DNA from 3 places in the Arthrobacter sp. 179 genome. Region 3 is predicted to be linked to each of the others. Evidence: riboswitches for the same ligand, from Rfam matches in the RefSeq annotation. Region 3 holds a riboswitch; each other region holds the start of a gene.
The links. A riboswitch is a leader RNA that binds a small molecule or an ion and turns the genes downstream of it on or off. The one in region 3 is predicted to bind thiamine pyrophosphate.
Positions count from the first base shown of each region.

Region 1: another riboswitch for thiamine pyrophosphate. It lies ahead of thiC (phosphomethylpyrimidine synthase ThiC); the one in region 3 lies ahead of ACT3UE_RS07360 (ECF transporter S component).
Region 2: another riboswitch for thiamine pyrophosphate. It lies ahead of ACT3UE_RS14140 (ECF transporter S component); the one in region 3 lies ahead of ACT3UE_RS07360 (ECF transporter S component).

Region 1 is NZ_JBQSYU010000014.1:41,703-49,103, forward strand. Features, by position in the region: gene ACT3UE_RS09920 (phosphoenolpyruvate carboxykinase (GTP)) at 1-404, shown strand, start outside; gene ACT3UE_RS09925 (PadR family transcriptional regulator) at 573-1,100, shown strand; gene ACT3UE_RS09930 (alpha/beta fold hydrolase) at 1,097-1,972, shown strand; gene thiC (phosphomethylpyrimidine synthase ThiC) at 2,191-3,990, opposite strand; TPP riboswitch at 3,987-4,094, opposite strand; gene ACT3UE_RS09940 (globin domain-containing protein) at 4,182-5,363, opposite strand; gene ACT3UE_RS09945 (RrF2 family transcriptional regulator) at 5,452-5,892, opposite strand; gene ACT3UE_RS09950 (hypothetical protein) at 5,918-6,400, opposite strand; gene ACT3UE_RS09955 (phosphomannomutase/phosphoglucomutase) at 6,397-7,401, opposite strand, start outside.
Region 2 is NZ_JBQSYU010000028.1:18,156-25,556, reverse strand. Features, by position in the region: gene ACT3UE_RS14165 (Na+/H+ antiporter subunit D) at 1-644, shown strand, start outside; gene ACT3UE_RS14160 (Na+/H+ antiporter subunit E) at 641-1,309, shown strand; gene ACT3UE_RS14155 (monovalent cation/H+ antiporter complex subunit F) at 1,306-1,572, shown strand; gene mnhG (monovalent cation/H(+) antiporter subunit G) at 1,569-1,967, shown strand; gene ACT3UE_RS14145 (DUF4235 domain-containing protein) at 1,974-2,243, opposite strand; TPP riboswitch at 2,313-2,439, shown strand; gene ACT3UE_RS14140 (ECF transporter S component) at 2,493-3,113, shown strand; gene ACT3UE_RS14135 (ATP-binding cassette domain-containing protein) at 3,118-5,556, shown strand; gene ACT3UE_RS14130 (aminodeoxychorismate lyase) at 5,563-6,453, opposite strand; gene cls (cardiolipin synthase) at 6,570-7,401, shown strand, end outside.
Region 3 is NZ_JBQSYU010000008.1:102,337-109,737, forward strand. Features, by position in the region: gene ACT3UE_RS07340 (Lrp/AsnC family transcriptional regulator) at 37-516, shown strand; gene ACT3UE_RS07345 (hypothetical protein) at 913-1,452, opposite strand; gene ACT3UE_RS07350 (LLM class flavin-dependent oxidoreductase) at 1,689-3,020, opposite strand; gene ACT3UE_RS07355 (3-oxoacyl-ACP reductase) at 3,023-3,787, opposite strand; TPP riboswitch at 4,116-4,210, opposite strand; TPP riboswitch at 4,268-4,377, shown strand; gene ACT3UE_RS07360 (ECF transporter S component) at 4,413-5,045, shown strand; gene ACT3UE_RS07365 (ABC transporter ATP-binding protein) at 5,087-6,766, shown strand; gene ACT3UE_RS07370 (energy-coupling factor transporter transmembrane component T family protein) at 6,763-7,401, shown strand, end outside.

The DNA of each region.
Region 1 (7,401 bases), on a different contig from region 3:
GTGACTACCTCAAGCACTGGGACTCCATTGAATCCAAGGCCGATCCGGCGCGTTTGCCGCGGATCTTCCTGGTCAACTGGTTCCGCCGCACCCCCGAGGGCGGATTCGCCTGGCCCGGGTTCAGCGACAACTCCCGCGTGCTGAAGTGGATCGTCGAGCGCATCGAAGGCACTGCGGACGCCCAGGAGACGCCGATCGGCATGGTGCCCACCGGCGACTCGATGGATCTCAGCGGCCTGGACTCGTTCACCGCCGAGGACCTCGAGGTGGCCGTGACGGTCGACCCGGAGGAGTGGAAGCGCGAACTGGCGGATATCGAGGAGTGGTACGCCAAATTCGGGCCCTCCCTGCCGCAGTCCCTGCAGGATGAGCTGGACGGGCTGAAGCAGCGCCTGGGCGCCTAGCCGGTTCCACCGCGAGGAGCACCAGGGGCGGGAACGTCCAGCGGACCATCAAGGATGGCCCGCTGGACGTTCCCGCCCCATATCCCTCAGCGGGACCGCCCGGTGGCGCGGAGGCACACGCTGGGCCGATAGGCGATAGTTCACCTAGCAGGCTGGCATGATGGACACATGATCCTCGCACGTTTGATCCTCGGGCTCCTGAGCTTGTCGCCGATGACCGGCTACGACCTGAAGAAGCATTTCGACTCGAGCATCAACCACTTCTGGAATGCCGATAAGGCACAGATCTACCGCACCCTGGCCCAACTGGTGGACCAGGGCCTGGCCACGGTCCGGACCGTTCCGCAGGAGAACTACCCGGCGCGCCAGGAGCACCACATCACCGAGGCGGGGCGGGCGGCTTTGCAGGACTGGCTGACCGGAACGCTGGACCGGCAGCCCGCCCGTGAGCCCTTCCTGGGCCGGATCTTCTTCTCCGGGGAGCTCGAGCGCCACGAGGTCCTGGAACTGCTTGCGGCACGTCGCACCGAGGCCGAGGACCTGCAGCGGTCCTACCGGGCCCTGCGCGCGGAATTGGACGAGGCCGCCCTGGCCGACCGACGCGGCTACCTGATGGCCGCCACGCTGGACCACGGCATCGCCCACGTCGGTGCCGAACTGAACTGGCTCGACTCCGTCGAAGGGAATCTGCCATGAACGAAAAGCCCACGGTGCCTCCCTCCGTCGGGGAACGCCCCGATCCGGCCGGCTACCCGGAGATCCACCCCCCGGTGCGTCCCCGCACGGACGGCAAACCAGCCCAGACGCTGGTCTTTCTCCATGGCGGCAACGTGGCCAACTGGATGTGGGATCCCCAGGTCAAGGCCTTCCCTGCCTATCGGATCTTCACCCCGCATCTGCCCGGGTTCGGCGGCCGGGCCGATGAGGACTGGCGCGGGCTCGATAGCGCCGCGGATGACGTCGCGGCCTTCATCGCCGAAGAGATCGAGGACGGCCGGGTCCACCTGGTTGGCCAGTCCCTGGGCGGCGTCGTGGGCCTGCGTGTACTGGCCCGGCATCCCGAGCTCTTCGCCAGTGCCCTGTTCACCGGGGCAGGGATCCGGCCGGTGGGGGCGGGAACGCGGTTATCCACGGCGGCGCAACTGCGATTAGGGGACGCCGAATGGTTCTGGAAGGTCCAGGCCGGGGCCTTCGGGATTCCCGCGAACTCCCGCAGGCTCTACTCCGAACATGGGCTGACCCTGCGTCCGGACAACATGAAGGCGATGCTGGACGAGGTCCAGGCGGGCGGCCTGCCCGACGGGCTGGGGGACTACACCGAACGCCTGATGATGGTCGCCGGGGCCCGTGAACCGGCCCTGGTGCGCAAGGGATTCGCCGATGTGGCCGCGGTTCGCCGGGACACGGTCTTCCGTCTGGCCCCGGGGCTGCACCATCAATGGAGCGTCGAGGATCCGTTGTTCTTCAACGCGATGGTCCGCGCCTGGATCGAACGCGGTGAGGTCCACCCCCGGCTCGGGCGGGTTCCCGGGCTCCACCAGGCAGACCCGGATCCCGCTGGAGACTGATTGGTCTGGATCGCGGTCTCCGCAAGGCTTCGCTGCGTCAGGTGCGGACGCGCCGTATCACCTCCGGGCCGTGGACGGCTACATGACATAGTCCATATACCGACGACCGCTCCGGGCAACCGCCTGCGTTCCTGCCAGGGGAGCAGCTGCAGAAGTTGCCCGGAACGTTGGAGGCGCCCGTTGCCTCCCGTGCGGACGCCGTCGTCGTACCCGGTGGATCAGTCGGTGCCGTTGCCGACGGGGATCGTCGCCTGGAGGTAGATGCTGGACCCCGAATCCGCGAATTCACGGCTCTTCGCCTGCAAACCGGCTTCGATGTCATCGGCCAGTGCCCGTTGGCGTTCGGTTCCCCCGAACTCCTCGCGGATGTCCTGGGAGATCCGCATCGAACAGAACTTCGGCCCGCACATGGAACAGAAGTGCGCGGTCTTGGCCGGCTCCGCAGGCAGCGTCTGGTCGTGGAACCGCTGGGCCGTGGCCGGATCCAGACCCAGGGCGAACTGGTCGTTCCAGCGGAACTCGAAGCGCGCGGCCGACAGGGCATCGTCGCGGGCCGTCGCCCCGGGATGCCCCTTGGCCACATCGGCGGCATGCGCGGCGATCTTATAGGTGATCACCCCGGTCTTCACGTCGTCCTTATCCGGCAGCCCCAGATGCTCCTTCGGGGTCACATAGCAGAGCATCGCCGTGCCGTAACGGGCGATCTCGGTGGCCCCGATGGCGCTGGTGATGTGGTCGTAGCCGGGGGCCGTATCGGTCACCAGCGGACCCAGGGTGTAGAACGGCGCCCCGTCGCAGAGCTCCTGCTGACGCTCGACGTTCTCGCGGACCAGATGCAGCGGGATATGTCCGGGTCCTTCCACCATCACCTGCACGTCGAACTGCCAGGCCCTGCGGGTCAACTCGGCCAGGGTATCGAGCTCAGCGAACTGGGCGGCGTCGTTGGCATCGGCCAGGGAGCCGGGGCGCAGCCCGTCACCGAGGGAGAAGGCGACGTCGTAGCGGGCGAAAATGGCGCAGAGCTCGTCGTAATGGGTGTAGAGGAAGTTCTCCTGGTGGTGGGCCAGGCACCACCCGGCCATGATCGATCCACCGCGGGAGACGATGCCGGTGACCCGGTCGGCGCTCAAGGGCACATGGCGCAGCAGCACCCCGGCATGAATGGTCATGTAGTCCACGCCCTGTTCGCATTGCTCGATGACGGTGTCGCGGAAGATCTCCCAGGTCAGTTTCGATGCATCCCCATCGACCTTCTCCAGCGCCTGGTAGATCGGCACGGTGCCGATGGGCACCGGGGAATTGCGGATCAGCCATTCGCGGGTGGTGTGGATGTCATCGCCGGTGGACAGGTCCATCACCGTATCGGCGCCCCATTGGGTGGCCCAGGTGAGCTTGTCGACCTCCTGGGCGATCGAGGAGGTGATGGCCGAGTTGCCGATGTTGGCGTTGATCTTGACCAGGAAGGCCTTGCCGATGATCATCGGCTCGGATTCGGGATGGTTGATGTTCACCGGGATGATCGCCCGTCCGGCGGCGACTTCGCGGCGGACCAATTCGACGTCGCAGTTCTCGCGCAGCGCCACATAGCGCATCTCGTCGGTGAGGGTGCCCTGTCGGGCGTAATGCATCTGCGTGACGGTACGCCCCTGGTGCGAGCGCCTCGGTACCGGGGTCGTGCCGCTCCATTCTGCCGAGGCGGCCCCGCGACGCACGGCGGACCGGCCGTCGTCGTGCAGGGTGCGTTGGCGACCGGCGTATTCGGCGGTGTCACCCCGGGCGGTGATCCATCGGGTGCGCGGACGCGGGAGGCCGACGGTCGGTTCGGAGCCCGGACCGGCGGTCCGATACGCCAGATGGGGCTCGTTGGCGCTGCCGTCGGGGGAATCCGCCAGGCAGATCGCGGTGACCGGGACCCGCAGGCCGTGTTCCGGATCCTCGATCCACTGCAACCGGTGCTGTGGGTGCTGTTCCCACGCGGTGGCGGACGGGGTGGTGGGTTTTACTGTGGAATCGCTCATTTGAGCCCTCAACTTCCTACGCCGGCATGACCCGGACAGGTTCGACGGTCGCGAGCGGTGGCAGCTCGATCTCAGCCCCTCCTGGGGCACCCGTGTGGACGTTGCGAGCGTAACGGAGCGGCCCGCGATCTGGCTAATCCAGTTCGCGGGCCGCTCCGGTGTGGCGCCCCTCCGGGGCAGCGGGCTCGTGCCTAGGCGGCAAGCCAGAGGTCGGGACCGAAGACCTCGTAGTGGATGTTCCGCGGGGCCACGCCGGCGGCGATGGCCTGGCTGCGCACCGCACGCATGAATGGCAGCGGACCGCAGAGGTACATCCGGGCATCCTCGGGCAGCTCGACGCCGGTCAGGTTCATGAACCCCTCGACGGCCTGCAGGTCCGCGGTGGTGCCGGTGGTGTCCTCGAGCCACAGGCGCATCTCGACGTTGGGCAGCTGCTCCACGGCGGCGAGCATCTGGTCCTTCAGCGCCCAGTTCGATTCCATGGCCTCGGCGTGGAGCACCAGCACCTGGCGGTCCGACCCGGTGGAGACCAGCGACTGCAGGGCCGAGGCGCTCGGGGTGCACCCGATGCCGGCGGTGGCGATGATGATCGGCCCGCCCTCCATGTCCAGGGTGATGTCACCGTAGGGGTTGGACAGTTCCACGACGTCGCCGACCTCGAGATTGCGGTGCATGAAGGGGGAGACCTCCCCGCCTTCATCCAGCTTGGTGGTCAACACCCGCTCGGTGGTGGATTCGACGTTGTCGGAGAGGGAGTACTGGCGGCACTGGCGCAGCCCGTCGGCCAGCGGCACGCGGATGCTCACGAACTGGCCGGGCTTGGCCACCGTGACGGCGGTGTCATCGGCCGGCTCGAAGCGGAACGTCATGCAATCCTGGCCGGAAGCCTCCGTGGAGGTGACCTTCCATGGGGCGTAGATCCGGTCGTTGGCCTGTTCGGCGTAGAGGCCCTTTTCGATCTTGACCAGGGCGTCGGCCATCAGCCAGTAGACCTCGGACCAGGCGGCGACGACCTCTTCGGTGGCTGCTTCGCCCAGATCCTCGGCGATGGCCGCGAACAGGTGGTCGAAGACGATCTGGTACTGGTCGGGCTGGATGCCCAGCGACGTGTGCTTATGGGCGATGCGGGACAGCACTGATTCGGGCAGCGATTCGGGGTGTTCGATCAGGTGGGAGGCGAAGGCGGCAATGCTGCCGGCCAGGGCCTGTTGCTGGGCTTCGTTCTTCTGGTTGGCGCGACTGAACAAGCCGTCCAGGAGTTCAGGACGTGCCGCAAACATCCCGGCATAGAACTTCTTGGTGATCTCACCGATCCGTTCGCCAATCACGGGAAGTGTCGCCTGGACGACGGGGCGGGACGTTTCTGAGAGCATCGAATCTCCTCGAGGTCGAATTACTTGCGTCTGATCCGCAAGTATTATGATACATTTCTACACCTTGTAGAAAACTGGGGCAAATCGGCTATCGCGAAATGGGAAAAGGAAGGGGGACCAGCGCCGGGGAGGACGCCAGATCGCGGATCGACCAGTGGTCCAGCTCCTGGTAGAAGGCCTCCTGGGCGCGCGCCAGGGCTGTGCGGAGCCGGCAACCGGCGATCAATGGGCAGGCGGCCGTGCCGTCGTCGGTGGTGCACTGGGCGAGATCGCCCTGCCCCTCGAGGCTGCGCAGCAACGTGCCGGCGCCGAGGGACAGCCCCGATTCGTTGATCTGCACGCCACCGGTGCGCCCGCGTTTGACGTCGATGTGTTTCAACTGGCCGAGCTTGTGCACGGCCTTGGAGACCTGGTTGTAGGGGATGTCGATTGCCTCGGCGATCTCCCGGGTCCTCAGCAGGGGATCGGACCGGGCGGCGAGCAGCATCAGGATGCGCAGGCACACATCGGAAAAGGCGTTGATCTTCATGATGTCGACGCCCGGTCCCCACGGATCAGGCCCAGATCCTCAAATCAGCTGGTTCGGGGGTGGGCTCCTGGAAGGTCCACTCGCTGCCTTCGGCGGCGGGGGAGGCATAGGGCTGGATGATGGCCACTGCCCCGCCGAGGCTGTGCTCCGCCAGGGCATGGACGGCGTCGACATCCTCCTGCAGCAGGGTCACATCGGAGACCAGGGCCACGGCCACGAAGTTCTCACGCTGACCGATCAGCAAGGTGACCAGGTCATCCATCATGACTTCGGCATCGATATCCGCTTCGGGATCCTCGTCGTCCTCATCGGGTTGGACCGCCAGCAGGCGCAGTTCCCCTTCGGCCTCGCCGTCGGGCTCCAGGCCGATGGCGAAGGGCAGGAAGACCCCGTTGGTTTCAAGCTGTTCGCGGGCGACGCCCAAGGCGGTGCCGAGCACCTTGTTCAAGTCCTGGTGGGCGGCCTCACCGAGTTCGGCCAGCCGGTTTTCCGTGGGGTTTTCGCTCATGCATTGCTCCTGACAAGGGTGAGGACCGCGTCGCGGACGCGTTCCATGGTCGGGGTGTCTACGGCTTCCCCGTTATAACGGAGGAAGGGTTCGGTGTTGGAGGGGCGGAGGTTGAACCAGAAGGATCCGTCCGTGGCCTTCACCGTGGTGCCGTCCAGCCTATCGACCACCGTCTCCGGGGTCGAAAAGCTCTCCAGCACCCGGGCCACGGCCGCGTCCTTGTCCTCGACCTCGGAGTTGATCTCGCCCGAGGAGAAATACGGTTCGTATTCGGCGGCCAGATCTCCCAGGGCACGGTCCTGGGAGCCGAGGGCGGCCAGCACATGCATCGCGGCGAGCATGCCGGTGTCCGCGTTGTAGAAATCGCGGAAGTAGTAGTGGGCGCTGTGTTCGCCACCGAAGACGGCCCCCTCGGCGGCCATGACCGCCTTGATGAAGGAGTGGCCCACCCGGGTGACCACCGGCCGTCCGCCGTCGTGTTCCACCAGTTCGGGGACCGCGCGGGAGGTGATGAGGTTGTGGATGATCACCGGGGTCTGCTCGCCGGCGGCCTGCGCCCGGGCGATTTCACGTCGGGCCACCAATGCGGTCACCGCCGAGGGGGACACCGGCAGACCTGCTTCGTCGATGACGAAGCAGCGATCCGCGTCGCCGTCGAAGGCCAGACCGATATCGGCGCCGTGTTCGAGGACGGCGGCCTGCAGGTCCTTGAGGTTCTCCGGTTCCAGCGGGTTCGCCGGGTGGTTGGGGAAGGTCCCGTCCAATTCGAAATACAGCGGCACGATCTCCAGTGGAAGGGCCGGCAACAGGTCATCGCCCAGGACCGCGGGAGTGGTCATGCCGGCCATCCCGTTGGCGGCGTCGACGACGACCTTCAGCGGGCGGATGCCCGAGAGGTCGACCAGGGAGCGCAGGTAGGCGGCGTAGTCCTCCAGCACGTCCCGGGTGCTGATGTCCCCCTGGGGCGCGTCCCCGGAGACCGGCAGGCCTTCGGCGAGGTA
Region 2 (7,401 bases), on a different contig from region 3:
TGGCGGCCACCGTCTACTACGTGGCCCACCACATCATCGTGCAGACCTCGCTGTTCCTGGTCGCCGGGCTGATGGAACGCCGGGGCGGGACCTCGAACGTGGACCGGCTCGGGTCGTTGGCCAAGCTGTCACCGGTGCTGGCGGTACTGTTCTTCATCCCGGCGATGAACCTGGCCGGCATCCCGCCGTTCTCCGGGTTCCTGGGCAAGGTCGGGTTGCTGCGCGGCGGCGTGGACCTGGGGACCCCGCTGGCCTGGGTCCTGCTGGCCGGGGCCCTGGTGACCTCCCTGCTGACCCTGTTGGCCGTCGCCCGGGTCTGGAACCGGGCGTTCTGGCGTCGCGCCGAGGACGCCGAGGACGCCGACCCGATCCTGCTGATCGCCGCGGAGGAGGCCCGCCGTCCCGCCACCGGGACGACCGGCGTCAAAACCCAGCCACATCGCCTGAGCGGACGGGGGGATGCGGCCGTGCTGCCCCCGACCATGGTCTTCGCCACCGGGGTGCTGGTGGCCCTGGGGGTGGCCCTGACCATCTTCGCCGGGCCGCTCTTCGACCTGGCCGACCAGGCCTCGCAGCAGATGCTCGAACGCACGCCCTACATCGAGGCCGTCCTGGGCGCCTCCGAGACGGGAGGCGGACGATGAGCCCGCACCGGCATCCGCGTCCGGCACGGCCCTCGGAACTGCTCACCGGGGCCCGCAGCGCCCGGACCAGGGCACGACGGCGTCGTGCCCGCTTCCTGATCGAACTTCCCCTGATGTTGTGGCTGGTCCTGGTGTGGGGCGCCCTCTGGCGGGACTTCAGCCCCGGGAACCTGATTTTCGGGTTCGTCATCGCCCTGGGGGTGGTGACGACCTTCAAACTGCCTCCCGTGGAGCTCTCCGGCCGGTTCAACCCCTGGCAGGGGCTGGTGTTCACGGTGTTGTTCCTGCGTGAAATCGTGCGGGCGAGCATCCAGGTGGTGCTCGTGGTCCTCCGGCGCGGGCCGAAGGTGCGCAACGCGGTCATCGGCATCCGCATGCGCAGCCAGGAAGACCTCATGGCCACGGTCCTGGGGCATGTGCTGACCCTCATCCCGGGGTCCTTCGTCGTGGAGATCGACCGGACGACCTCCACGCTTTACCTGCACGTGCTGGACATCAACACCGTCCAGGAGGCCGAGGACTTCCGGCGGCAGGTCAGGTCCATCGAAGCGAGGATCATCCGGATGATGGGCAGCCGGGAGGAACTGGCGGCCCTGGACGCCGAGGGCCCCGCAGGCCCCGACCCCGCAGCACGAGCGAACCGATCGATGAAGGAGCACCCATGATCATCGTCGCTGCCTGGATCGCCGGGGTCGCCCTGGCGCTTGGCGCCGTCATGGCACTGATCCGGTTGGCCAGGGGCCCGTCGATCCTGGACCGGACTCTGGCCCTGGACGTCCTGTTGATCATCATCCTGTGCGGACTCTGCGTGGACATGGTCGTGAACCGGCATCTGAACCACATCGTGTTCATCGTCGTCGGGTCGCTGGTGGCCTTCATCGGTTCGGTCACCATCGCCCGCTACGTCACCGATCGGAGGGGGCAATGATCGTGCTTGGACTGACCGAGGGCGGGATGCTGGACCAGGTCCTGGACTGGATCGTGGTGATCAGCATGGTCTCCGGGGCTCTGCTGTCCGTGGCCGCAGGCATCGGCCTGCTGCGTTTCCCGGACCTCTTCTCCCGCATGCACGCGGCCACGAAACCGCAGGTCCTGGGATTGTTCCTGATGCTGCTCTCCGTCGCCCTGCAGATCAGGGCCTGGTCCGCGGTGCCGATACTGGTGCTGGCCTGGTTCTTCCAGCTGCTCACCGCCCCGGTGACCGCCCATATGGTCGGTCGTGCCGGCTACCGGACCCGGCACCTCAAACAGGAGACGCTGGTCCTCGACGACCTCAATGAAGTGGTCTCCGAGGCCCAGCGCCGCCTGGACGAAGGCCGCTGACGAGGATCAGACCTCGTCGGCCGTGTGGTTGAAGCGGGCAATGGCCCGCTGCGTGCCACGGTTGGTCAGGACCTGGATCACTGCGGACACCACGGCGGAGACCACAGCGAACCCGAGCGCATGACGCATCGATGCCTCGGCCTGGGCTTCCTTGTCGTTCGGCTTCGGGGGGTTCTCTCCGGTGACCTTGTACCAGATGGTGTCCACGAGCTTGCCGCCGACGAAGCCGGCGCCGATCGACACGACCGCGCCGACGATCTTCAATAATGCGTTCACGAACGATTCTCCCGTCGGTAGGTGATTACCTGCCCAGCATAACGCGCTGTAGACTCGGCCCTACTGAATCACCTACGACAGGGGAGCGTCGCCGACCGGCCACGGCCGGAATCTTCGACGCTGAGAGTGCGGAACACCGCAGACCCTCGAACCTGCTCCGGCTCGTACCGGCGAAGGGAGTCGAGAATCTCAGGACCCGCGGAACCGCCGCGGGGTCCTCCCCTCCTTGGACCCAAGGAGGAACACCACATGAGCAGCACCCTCTCGGCGGCACCGACCGCCCGTTACACCTGGCGCGTCGTGGACATCGTCGTCGCCTCCGTCATCGCCGTGGCCTCCGGGGTGATCTTCTGGGCCTGGAACACCACCCACCACGCCTTCGACTTCATCTTCGTGGCCTTCCCGCCCTCATCCGCCCTGCTGGCCGGAATGTGGCTCTTCCCCGCCGTCCTGGGGGCACTGATCATCCGCAAACCAGGGGCCGCACTGTTCTGCGAGATGGTAGCCGCGGTCGTTTCCTCGCTCCTGGGCTCCGAATACGGCTGGACGGTCTGGGCCTCGGGGATCATCCAGGGCCTCGGCGCCGAAATCGTCTTCGCCGTGCTGCTCTACCGCCGCTGGTCGCTGCCGGTGGCGCTGTTCGCCGGGCTGCTGACCGGGATCTTCGGTGGAGTGAACGACGCCTTCGTCTTCTCCTGGTTCCCCGACTACACCGAGAGCATGAAACTGGCCTATGTGGTGTTCATGGCCATTTCGGGCCTGGTCATCGCCGGATTGGGATCCTGGGCACTGACCCGGGCCCTGTCGCGAACCGGGGCCTTGTCCTCGATGGCGTCGCGGAAGGCCGCCCAGGAACGGGTCCTGGGTTGAACCGATGACACATGATGCACCGACCGGGGCCCGGGGCCCTTCACCGGCCACCGGGGTCGGCGACGTCCGCGCGGCGGCGGTCAGGGCCAGCGGTTGGGGATGGCAGCATGCCGGACGCGAGGAGCCCGCCGTGCTGGGGCTGGACCTGGACATCGACGCCGGGGAGAAGGTGTTGCTCGTCGGCCCGTCCGGGGCCGGTAAATCGACCCTCATGCATGCCCTGGCCGGGGTGTTGCAGGACGATGAGGACAACGCCTCCGCAGGGGAACTGCTCATCGATGGCCGACCCGCCGCGGCCGCCCACGGCCGGACCGGGCTGATGCAGCAGGACCCCGAGACCCAGATCGTCCAGGCCCGGGTGGGGGACGACGTCGCCTTCGGGGCGGAAAACCTTTCGGTGGATCCGGAACTGATCTGGCCCCGCGTCATCGAATCCCTGCACGCCGTCGGGCTCAGCCTGCCCCTGGACCACCCCACCTCCTCCCTGTCGGGGGGACAGAAGCAACGACTGGCCCTGGCCGGGATCCTGGCCATGCGCCCGGGACTGGTCCTGCTGGACGAACCCACCGCGAACCTCGACCCCGAGGGGGTGCTGGAGGTCCGTGACGCAGTGATCGACGCCGTGGGCGCCAGCGGGGCGACGATGATCATCGTCGAACACCGGCTGGCGGCCTGGGCCGACGCCGTGGACCGCGTGATCGTCCTGGAGCCCGGCGGCGGCATCGCCTACCAGGGCACACCGGCCCGGCTCTTCGCCCCCGGACCCATCCGGGACCGGCTCATCGACGCCGGGGTCTGGGTTCCCGGCCACACTCCCGTGCTGCCGGCCCGGCCGAAGCCGGCAGCACCGGCCGCCGGCCTGTTGAGGGGACGGGGGTTGGCCGTGTCCAGAACGGCCCAGGGTCCTGCCGCCGTATCGGGTCTTGACCTGCGGATCGACGCCGGGCAGGCGCTGTGCATCACCGGGGCCAACGGGGCGGGCAAATCAACACTGGCGTTGACCCTGGCCGGGCTGCTGCCCGAACGGGCCGGCAGCGTCGCCGCCCTGCCGGGCCTCAGCGGCGACCAGGGCGCCGCGGGGGCCTCCGACCCCGGGGACGCCGACCGGCCCTACCGGTGGCGGGCCGGGGAACTGGTCGCCCGGATCGGCACCGTCTTCCAGGAGCCCGAGCACCAATTCGTCACCGCCACCGTGCGCGAGGAACTGGCCTTCGGCCCACGACGGGCCCGCAGACCGGGGTCGAAGACCCGGCTGTACACCGACGAGGAAATCACCGGACGGGTCGATGAGCTGTTGGACCGGTTGGGGCTGAGGCATCTGGCCGAGGCGAACCCGTTCACCCTCTCGGGAGGCGAAAAGCGCCGGCTGTCGGTGGCCACCGTGCTCGCCGCCCGCCCCCGACTACTGATCCTCGACGAACCGACCTTCGGCCAGGATGCCAATACCTGGAGGGAACTGGCGCTGTTGCTGCGCGAACAACTCCAGGACGGCGTCGCCGTCGTCGCGGTCACGCACGATGCGGGCTTCGCCGCCGCCTTGGGGGCTTCCACGGTCGAGGTCGTCGCCGATCGACGCCCCTGCCGGGAACCGGGCAGGACCACACCGCAGGGCCCGGACCCCACCACCGCCCGGGCCTCCGGGGGGATGCCGGGGCTGGAACCCGATGCCGGGGCCCGGGCGAGCTTCTTCGGGCTGTGCAACCCGTTGGCCAAGCTTGCTGCGGTGGTGCTGGCCACGGTGCCGTTGATCGCCTCCCTGGACCTGGTGACCTCCAGCATCGTCGTCCTCGCCAGCCTGCTGCTGCTCCGGCTCGGGGGGATCGCCCCGGGACGCTTCCTCCTGCGGGCGTGGCCTTTACTGGTGGCGGCCCTGTTTGCCGCCTGGGGCACCGCGCTGGTCGGCAACGATGCCGGCGCGGTCCTGCTGGACCTGGGGGTGGCCACGATCAGCGAGGGGTCCCTGGTCTCCGGGGTGGCCACCGGACTGCGGATCTTCGCGGTAGCGGTTCCCGCGGTCATCGTCCTCTCGAGCACCGACCCCACCGATCTGGCCAATGCCCTGGCCCAACAAGCCAGGCTTCCGCACCGTTTCGTGTTGGGTGCCTTGGCCGGGATGCGCCTGATCGGGCTGCTGGCCGAGGAATGGGTGACGTTGGGCATGGCCCGCCGGGCCCGGGGCGTGGGCGCCCAAGGAGGATTCGTGCAGCGTCTGCGGGCCAATGCGGGGCAGAGCCTGGGGCTGATGGTCCAGGCCATCCGCCGCGCCTCGCGGCTGGCGGTCACGATGGAGGCCAAGGGCTTCGGCGGGACCCACCGCACCTGGGCGCGGACCGCCACCTTCTCCTGGCGGGACGGGGCCCTGGTGGCCGGAGGCCTGTCCCTGGGGGTGGTGGCCACGGCGGCCGCCCTGCTCACCGGCGCCTGGAACCTCGTCTGGGGCTAGCCGGTCCTAGCCGACGGCTTCGAGCAGGGCCGCCAGTTCGGTGCCCAGGGCCCGATCCCGGGAGATCGGGGTGCCATCGATCGAGGTGACCGGGGCCAGCAGCCGGAGGCTGGAGACCAGCCATACGGCGTCGGCATCGAACAGGTCCGCCGGTTCCAACGGGCCGTAGCCCAACGTCCAGCCGGCGGCTTCGGCGGCCGCGAAGATCGCGCCCTGGGTGGTTCCGGGAAGGATTCCGGTCTCCACCATCGGGGTCACCAGCTGCTTGACCCCGTTCACTCGGGTGGCCAGCAGCACCGTGGAGGTCGGCCCCTCGAGCACGCGTCCGTCGCTGGAGGTGAAGATGACGTCCTCCGCCCCCAGTGTGTGGGCATGACGCAGGGCGGCCATGTTCACCGCGTAGGAAAGCGTCTTGGCGCCCTGGAGCAGCCACGGGGCCCGTTCGGCCAACGAGGAGTCGTAACCGCGGTCCAGGAGCACGACGGCGACACCCTCGGTGCGTTGGCGGCGTCCGGACTCCGGGGCGGGGGAGACGGTGACCCAGGCGGTGCCGTGGGGCTGGTCCTCCGGGCCCCGGGTGGCGATCAGTTTCACCACGGCCTCATCGGGGTCCTCCGGGTCCGCGGTACGCTCCTGGTCATACCGGGCCACCGCGGTGGCGATGGCCGCCCGCCAGGACTGCTCCCCGGGCAGGTCCAGGTCGCAGCTGGCCGCCGAGCCCCTGAGCCGGGAGAGGTGGGCGTCCAGTTTCCGTACGGCGCCGGCGGTATACAACATGGACTCGAAGACCCCGTCGCCGCGGATGACCCCCTGATCGGTGACGAGCAACTGCGCGGCGGAGGCATCGGCGAGGCGGCCGGCCGGCCTGGAGGGGTCCAAGAACACCAAGACTGTCATGGGCCAAGAATACCCTTGCGGTTTGTTCCTGCCACTAGGCTTGGACCGTCCCGACATCGTTGAGAGGTGCGTCCTTGACCGAATCGCTGTTCCTTTGGCAGAACCTTCCCGGATGGATGGTGTCGCTCCTCTGGGTGGTCGACCTCGGGATCCGGATCGTCATGCTCGGTGTCGTCCCCGGGAACCGGCGGCCGACCACCGCGATGGCCTGGCTGCTGTCCATCTTCTTCTTCCCCGTCGTCGGACTGGGTCTGTTCCTGCTGTTCGGGAACTTCAAGCTCTCGCAACGCCGGATCGACCGGCAAACCGACGTCAACCAACGGGTGATCGATGCCACCGCGACCCTGGACGTGGACAACGGCCCCCCGGACGCCCCGGAGTGGGTCCGGTCGGCGATCGAACTGAACCGCAACCTCGGGGCCTTCCCCCTGCAGGAAGGAAACCAGTTCGATTTCATCACCGATTCGAGCGAATCGATCCGCCGGATGACCGAGGCGATCAACCAGGCGAAGGACTACGTCAACGCCCAGTTCTACATCGTGGGCGACGATCCCGAGCTCACCGGCCCCTTCCTGACGGCGCTGGAGGATGCCGCCGACCGCGGGGTGCGCGTCAGGTTCCTCTTCGACCATCTGGGCACCATGCGCACCGAGGGATACCGCGAGTTGTTACGGCGTCTGCGCGGCAGCGGCATCGAATGGCGGCGGATGCTTCCCATCTCACCGCTGCGCTGGAAGTGGCGGCGCCCGGATCTGCGCAACCACCGGAAGATCCTGGTCATCGACGGCGAAACCGCCTTCACCGGGAGCCAGAACCTCATCGAGCCCGGCTATAAGCGCAAGTCCTCGCATAAGCTCGGCCGCGAATGGATCGATTTGATGGCCCGCGTCGGAGGACCGATGGTCACCGGCCTCGACGTCGTCTTCGCCACGGACTGGTCGCAGGAGA
Region 3 (7,401 bases):
GATCAACTGTGCACATTGTATAGCTAGGAGGGGTTAGTGAAGATCGACGAATTGGACGCCAGGATCCTGGAGGAGTTCTCCTCGGACCCACGGATGTCGGTCCTGGAGGCCTCCCGGACCCTGGGGGTCGCCCGGGCCACGGTGCAGTCGCGGCTGGATAAGCTCACCCGTGAAGAGGTGGTCACCGGCTGGGGACCGCACCTTTCGGCCGAGGGGCTCGGATACCCGGTGCGCGCCTACTGTTCCCTGGTGATCCACCAGGATGCCGGTCACGACGGTGTGGCCGCCGCCCTGTCCGAGGTCCCCGAGGTGCTCGAACTCCAGACCGTCTCGGGCGAGTCCGACCTGATGGCCACCATCGTGGCCACGTCCAACGACGACCTGCAACGGGTCCTGGACGCGATCATTGCCACCCGGACGGTGTTGCGCAGTTCCTCGTTGGTGGTGCTGAACTCGCCCATCCCGTTGCGCATGCTGCCGCTGGCGAGGGCGGCTGGCCAGCGAGCGGATAGGTAGTTGACACGTATTGGTGCCTCAATCAAGAACGTCCTAACGCCTAAGTAGCGAAATCAATCCAACAATGCGCGCTCTGGCTGCTTAAAAAGCCTTGAGGAATGGATTCCAAGGGCGGACCGTGGAACCGCATTCGTGTTGAGAGCCGTGTGCGTCTTGAATCGGCCAGCCAGTAAAACTGATAGATGGATGGCATACAAGAACGCAAATCAGGGCCAGTTTCCAAGCTGGTCCGATGAGTCATTGCGTTGGTGGTGTTGATGACGACTAGATCTCCTAGAAAACCCCGTCGATGTTCTGAGAGACGGTCGCACCACCTTCCTCTTTCGGCGGGATGGAGAAAAGCCGTCGTGTGTGAGAAAGGTGGGGAGAGCAGTAACCGAGGCGGGGATAGACGTCCTAAAAGCCGAACGATCCGTCCTCCCGGGCCAGCGAGGTGATCGTCATTAGGGCGCTCATTCTAGTCACAACTTCAGAATCCGGTTGGAGGCTGTCTGTCCATTCGTCGACAGCATCGGCGACATCTGTTGCGAAATTATGTACTTCTAGTTGCAGTTTTCCGTTTACAGAATTGCAGTGAATACTGTTGCCGTTTGGTAGTGGGCTGGTGAATTGGAACTCGCGAAAGACTCGGTCCACTGCATTCTTCATATTTCCTGCGGTGTCGAATGATCCTTCGTGCAGCACAGCGCACCGTAAGGCATAGAAATCGATCCCGTTGATCCAAACCGTGCCCTTGTCTGTGTACGATTCGGTCAGTCTTGACGTGTATTTGTGACTGAAGTTCTGGTCGATCCATCGAACAAAACGAGTGCCTTGCTTAGTATTTGGCCAGGCTAATTTGCTGGCTATGTCGGGAAGCGTCAGGGCAAGGGTCAACGCGGAGTACCAATTCTTCTGTTCTACGGCCGTCCGCACGGCGCTCGTTAGATGTTTCATAAGTGGAGCATATTTCCCGCTTGTGACAGTTGGGGGTCGAATCATGCCTTGGCGTTGAAATTGGCTTTGCTCTGTATCTCGGGGCCGCTCTAATGCCGTCCCATCAGCAGCCGGTATTTATGTGTGACACGGACGCATAAGGCTCGAAAAGTAACTGAGGCAATTCGTGTTGCAGATTGTTGCCGTTCAGCTGGCGGTCTGAACGCTTGTCGCTAGCCTCGCTGCATGAACACGATCTAGCCCACCGGCCGCTCCAGACCCAAGTGCCCGCGCAGCGTTTCGGTCGGGTATTCGGTGCGGTAGAGCCCACGACGTTGCAATACCGGCACGACCCGGTCCACGAACTCCTCCAGCGAATCAGGCAGCATCGGCGGCATCAGGTTGAAGCCATCGGCGGCCCCCGAGGTGAACCAGCGTTCGATGGAGTCGGCGACCTGCTCGGGGGTTCCCACCATGGTGCAGTGGCCTCCTCCTGCAGCCATCCGGCCCAGCAACTGACGCACGGTGGGGCTTTCGGCCTCGACGATGCGCAGGATGGTGGCGTACCTGCCCTGCGGTCCGCTGAATTCCGTCGCCGGCGGCAGTGCCGGAACGGGGGCATCGAGCTCCCAGTCGCTGCAGTCCTGACCGATGAACGTCCCCAGCTGGTCCAGTGACTGTTCGGTGGGCAGCAGTGCATCCACCTCGGCCTGCTTCGCCAGCGCTTCGCCCTCGGTCGATCCCAGGAAGGCGACTAGGCCGGGCATGATCGCCACCTTCGCCGGATCCCTGCCCTCGGCGGCAATGCGCCGCTTCATATCCGAGTAGTAGTCCTGCCCGCTGGCCAGATCGTAGGCCACCGCGTAGATCCCCTCGGCATGGCGTGCCGCCAACTGGCGACCGGATTCCGAGGCCCCGGCCTGGAACAGGACCGGGCGGCCCTGGGGTCCCCGGGGGACGTTCAAGGCTCCGGCCACCCCGAAGTGCTCCCCGGAGTGGTTTACGGGTCTGACTTTGTCGGGATCGGCGAAGAGCCCGGCGCGGTCGGCGAGCACGGCATCGTCGGCCCAGGAATCCCAGAGGGCCAGGGCGACGTCGATGAACTCGGCAGCCCGGGCATAGCGTTCGGGACTGGGCGGCATGGCATCCATCGAGTGGTTGCGTGCCTCGGCGTCGAACATCGAGGTGACCACGTTCCAACCGATGCGTCCGGCGCTGATGTGATCCAGTGAGGCGAGCATTCTTGCAGCGTGGTACGGGGTGTAGAAGGTGGTGGAGACGGTGGAGATCAGCCCGATCCTGCTGGTGCTCCGCGCCATGGCGGCCAGCGCGGTCAACGGTTCGAAGAACCACCGGGGACCGGCTGACGGGTTCCCCGCCGAGTGTCCGTCGGCGAAGAACACGGCGTCGAACAGTCCGGCCTCGGCGGTTTGGGCCATCCGTTCGTAATGCTCGATGCTGCCCAGCTGTTCGACCGCAGAGTCAGGGTGGCGCCAGGCTGCCTGGTGGTGCCCGCAGGCATTGAGGAAGGCGTTGAGATGTAGTTGGCGTGGCGCCGTTTCGGCGGTGTCGGTTGTATGTGCGCTCATCTCTAGTTCTTCACCAATCCGCCGTCGACCACCAGGTTCTGCCCGGTGACCGCACGCGCCCAGGGGGAGGCGAAGAACAGGATCGCGTCGGCGAATTCCTCCGGGGTGGTGACCTTGCGCAGGGGGGTGGAGGAGGCAATGAAGTCGAAGACCTCATCGGGGGTCGCTGCGCTGGCGTCGGTGGTGCGCAGCAGGCCTCCGGAGACTATGTTCACCGAGACCTGGTGTTGGCCCAGATCTGCGGCCAGTGTGCGGGTCAGGGACAGCAAGGCCGCCTTGGCTGCCGTGTAGTCGTGATAGGGGACTACGGGATTCTGGAACAGGTTGGTGCCGATGTTGATGATCCGCCCGAAGCCGTGTTCGCGCATTCCCGGTAGCGCCGCCTGGGTCGTGTTCAGGGCTCCGCGGACGCTGCCGGAGAACTGGGAGTCGAACTCCTCCCAGCCGATCTCCGCGGCCGACGAGCGGGCATCGCCGTTGAAGGAGAAGTCGGCCAGGGCGTTGTTCACCACCGTGGTCACCGGGGAGCCGAAGTGCGCTTGTGCGCTTTCGAGCATCGTTGCGACCTGTACCGGGTCGGTGACATCCGCCTGGATGGCCAGGGCCTGGTCGGGGCCGTGGGCTGTGGCAATTTCCTCCGCCGCCTGGGCTGAATGGCGGTAGTTGATGATGACGCGGGCGCCTTGTGCGGCAAAGGCTTCAACGATGTGGCGGCCCAATCCGCGGGCGCCTCCGGTGACGAGGACAAGCTGGTCTGAGAGGTTCATCTGGTCTCACTTTCGTAGCTGCCGGTTGCAGCGGGTAGGTGGTGCTGGAGGGGGGGGAGCCCCGCAGACAGAATCGCCGGGGGAGATGAGTGAAGAAGACGGCGGACACAGCGCAAGGCAGAGGCAAGGTGTCTGCATGCCCGACGGCGGATAGCTGGCTTCGTGCGGGATCCTCAGCTGCGGGGCAGCTGGCGGGAAGGCATCAAAAAACTGGCCGGGCGGTGCCACGGCAGGATGCGGAGCGCCAGGGTGGACGCCGGCAACGCATGGCGGAATCGGGCAGTGGGGGCGTGACTCGGCGGGGCCGTCCACGGTGGGCCATGAGGCGAATGAGCACCTGCAACATCCCTTCGCTAGTTCGAACTAGATCAGGTTCAACGGGTGTTCTCTCAGCCAGGAATCCTGGCACCCCGTGTCACTGCTTCACACCCTACACACCTGCAGCAGCGATTCGACAACTTCGTTTCCCCGTGTACAGTCTGTGCTGAACACGGGAGTCCGGTGAGCCGGGCTGAGAGGAAGCTGATCAAGCTTCGACCGTCGAACCTGATCTGGATCATGCCAGCGCAGGGAGGCAAAAACTCCAAATCCCGTGCCCTGTTCACTCAACAGAAGGGGCACGACAGTGCACTCATCAACCACGCCTTCAACGGCGCCGTCCCTGACGCGCCGACGCTTTTCCTTCGACCTGAAGGACCTGATGCTCATCGTGGTCCTCGGCGTCGTCTTCGGCTTCCTCTACTGGGCACTGGTCCAGGCCTCGGCCGGGCTGACACTGGTCCTGGGCCCGCTCGGGGACCTCTCCTCGCACTTGCTCTTCGGCGGGTGGCTGATCGTCGCCCCGATCGCCGTCGCCATCATCAGACGACCCTTCGCCGGGATCCTCGCGGAGGTCATTGCCGGTGGGGTGGAGGTCGTTTTCCTCGGCTCGACGGCAGGACCCATGCTCTTCCTGGTGGCCGCCATCCAAGGTCTGGGCAGCGAACTTCCCTTCGCCCTGCGTCGCTACCGGTCCTTCAGCTGGCTCACCTACGCCTGCTCCGGACTGCTCGGAGCAGGATTGGCCTTCGCCGTCTCGGCCTTCCGTTTCGGATGGTACGGCCAGGATTTCTTTGTCATCCGGCTCATCGTTCAACTGCTCTCCGGGCTCATTCTCGGCGGTCTCCTGGCCCGCAAGACCGTTAACGCGCTGGCCAAAACCGGCGTCGTGGACAACTACGCCATCGGCCGGGACCTGCCAACCGCCGAGGGAGCATGAAACCGGAAAGTACGCCGGTAGTCGTGCTTCAGGACGTGACCGTGACCTACCCCCGAAGGCCGGCGCCGGTCCTGGATCGGGTGACCTTGAGTCTAGAAGCAGGCGAACAGGTCATCATCCTGGGGCCCTCGGGGGCCGGAAAGTCGACGCTTTTAAACCTGATGACCGGGGTCATCCCGCATTCGGTGGCGGCACGGTTCACCGGCCGGGTCCTCGTCGCTGGTCAGGACACCGCTCACACCGGCGTCGCCGAATTATCGCGGACCGTCGGCGTCCTGGCCCAAGACCCCGAATCGGCGATGTGCATGCCCGATGTGCAGCGGGAAATCGCCCTTCCACTGGAGAACCATGCGGTCCCCCCACGAGAAATCGAGAGTCTGATCGATGAGGCGCTGGAACAGGTCAACGGAGCCAGCCTCAAGGACAGGTCAACACGGCAACTCTCCGGCGGCCAAGGACAACGGGTGGCCTTGGCCGCCAGTCTGGTCGCGGAGCCACCGGTGCTGCTGCTCGACGAACCCACCTCGATGCTCGACGCCGAAGGCATCTCATCGGTGCGCCGAGCCATCGACCGGGTGGTGCACGACCGTGGCCCCGCCGTGGTGCTGGTGGAACACCGCATCGACGAGTATGCGGGAGCCGACGGCGTGGCAGGGCTCCCCGGACGGGCCATCGTGCTCGACGCCGACGGTGCCCTGCTGGCCGACGGCCCCACACGGAGCGTGTTGGAACAATCGGCACGCCAGCTCGTGGACGCCGGGTGCTGGACACCGTTGGAAACCGAGCTGCAGGCGGCGTTCGGCACAGAAGGCGGCTTGGCCTCGCCCATCGTCCGCGAAGAATTGCTGCACTGGGCCCAGGGCCAACCAACGGTTCCGCAGCCGACGCAGGCCACCGACAGCGTGGTCCTCTCCGCACGAGGCCTCTCGATCACCCGGGCGGCAATCCCTGCCCGGAAACGACGCCGCGAACCCGCGATGATCAGCCCCCAACTTGAAGGCATCGACTTGGAACTACGCTCCGGGGAGATCGTCGCCCTGTTGGGCGCCAACGGGACGGGCAAGACCAGTCTGTTGCTCGCGCTCGCCGGGCTGCTGCAACCACTAGCCGGCACGATATCGGGGGACCGGCCCGGACTGGTCTTCCAAAACCCCGAACACCAATTCGTGGCCACCACTGTCCGAGAAGAAGTTGGCCATGGACTGCCGACGCTCATCAACGGGCGTCCTGCCCAAGAGAAGATCGATGACCTGCTGGCCGAACACCGGCTGACGCATCTGGCCGCGAGTAACCCCTTCCGACTCTCGGGCGGAGAAAAGCGGCGGCTCAGCGTCGCGGCCATGCTCGCTCATTCACGCAACGTCCTGTTGGCAGACGAACCGGGCTACGGGTTGGACCGGAAAGCCACCATCTCGATGATGGGAGCCTTCCGGGACGCGGCGGCCGACGGACAGTCGATCCTGTTTTCCAGCCACGATCTGCGTAGTGTCGCGAGCCTGGCCCACCGGGGAATCGTCATCGCCGAGGGAACCATCATCGCCGACGGGCCGATTTTTGACGTGCTGGGCGACCGAGACGTCTTGGCCAGGGCAGGGATCGTGCTGCCCCCGCTGCTGGACTGGCTGCTGGGCCTCGGGAAGAGTCCGGAGCAGATCAAGAACATCCTGGCTGGTCTGGATCAAGAAGTGGCTGCTGCGGCACGGATGCCGGTGCCCTCGTGAGCGCGGCCCCCTTTCCGTGGGTCGTCACGACCACGCCCTTGGGCCGTCGCAACCCCACCATGAAGCTCGCCCTGCTCTTCGTGGTCTCCTTCGCCTTGCTCTTCGTCTTCGACCCGCTGACCCCGGCCCTGCTCTATCCGTTGGCGCTGGCCGCCGTACTGATCTGGGGCCGGCCCTCGCCCCGGATGCTGCTGCTGGCCCATATCCCGTTCCTGGGGTTTGCACTCGGGATGCTCATGATCAATGCCATCACCCGGCCGGGGGAGGAACTCTTCACGGTTCTGGGCCTTCAGGTCAGCGTCGAGGGAGTGAACCTGGGGACTTCCCTGGCCCTGCGCACGTTCGTTCTGGGGGTGTTGTCGATCGGTTTCGTCCTCTCCACCGATGCCGTGGCCCTGACCGACAGCCTGCATCAACAGGCCAGACTGGGTCCGAGGCTCTCCCATGCCGTCCTGGCCGGCTACCAGATGCTCCAAGACATGCCGGGCACCTGGCAGACGATCCGCCAGGCCCATGCCGTACGGGCTCCCGAGTCGGCACCGGGGGTGCGGCGACCCAAGATCCGGGAGTTCGGCCAGGCTGGCTTCTCCCTGATGGTGGTCTCCCTCCGCCGGGGTGAGCGCATGGCCCAGTCG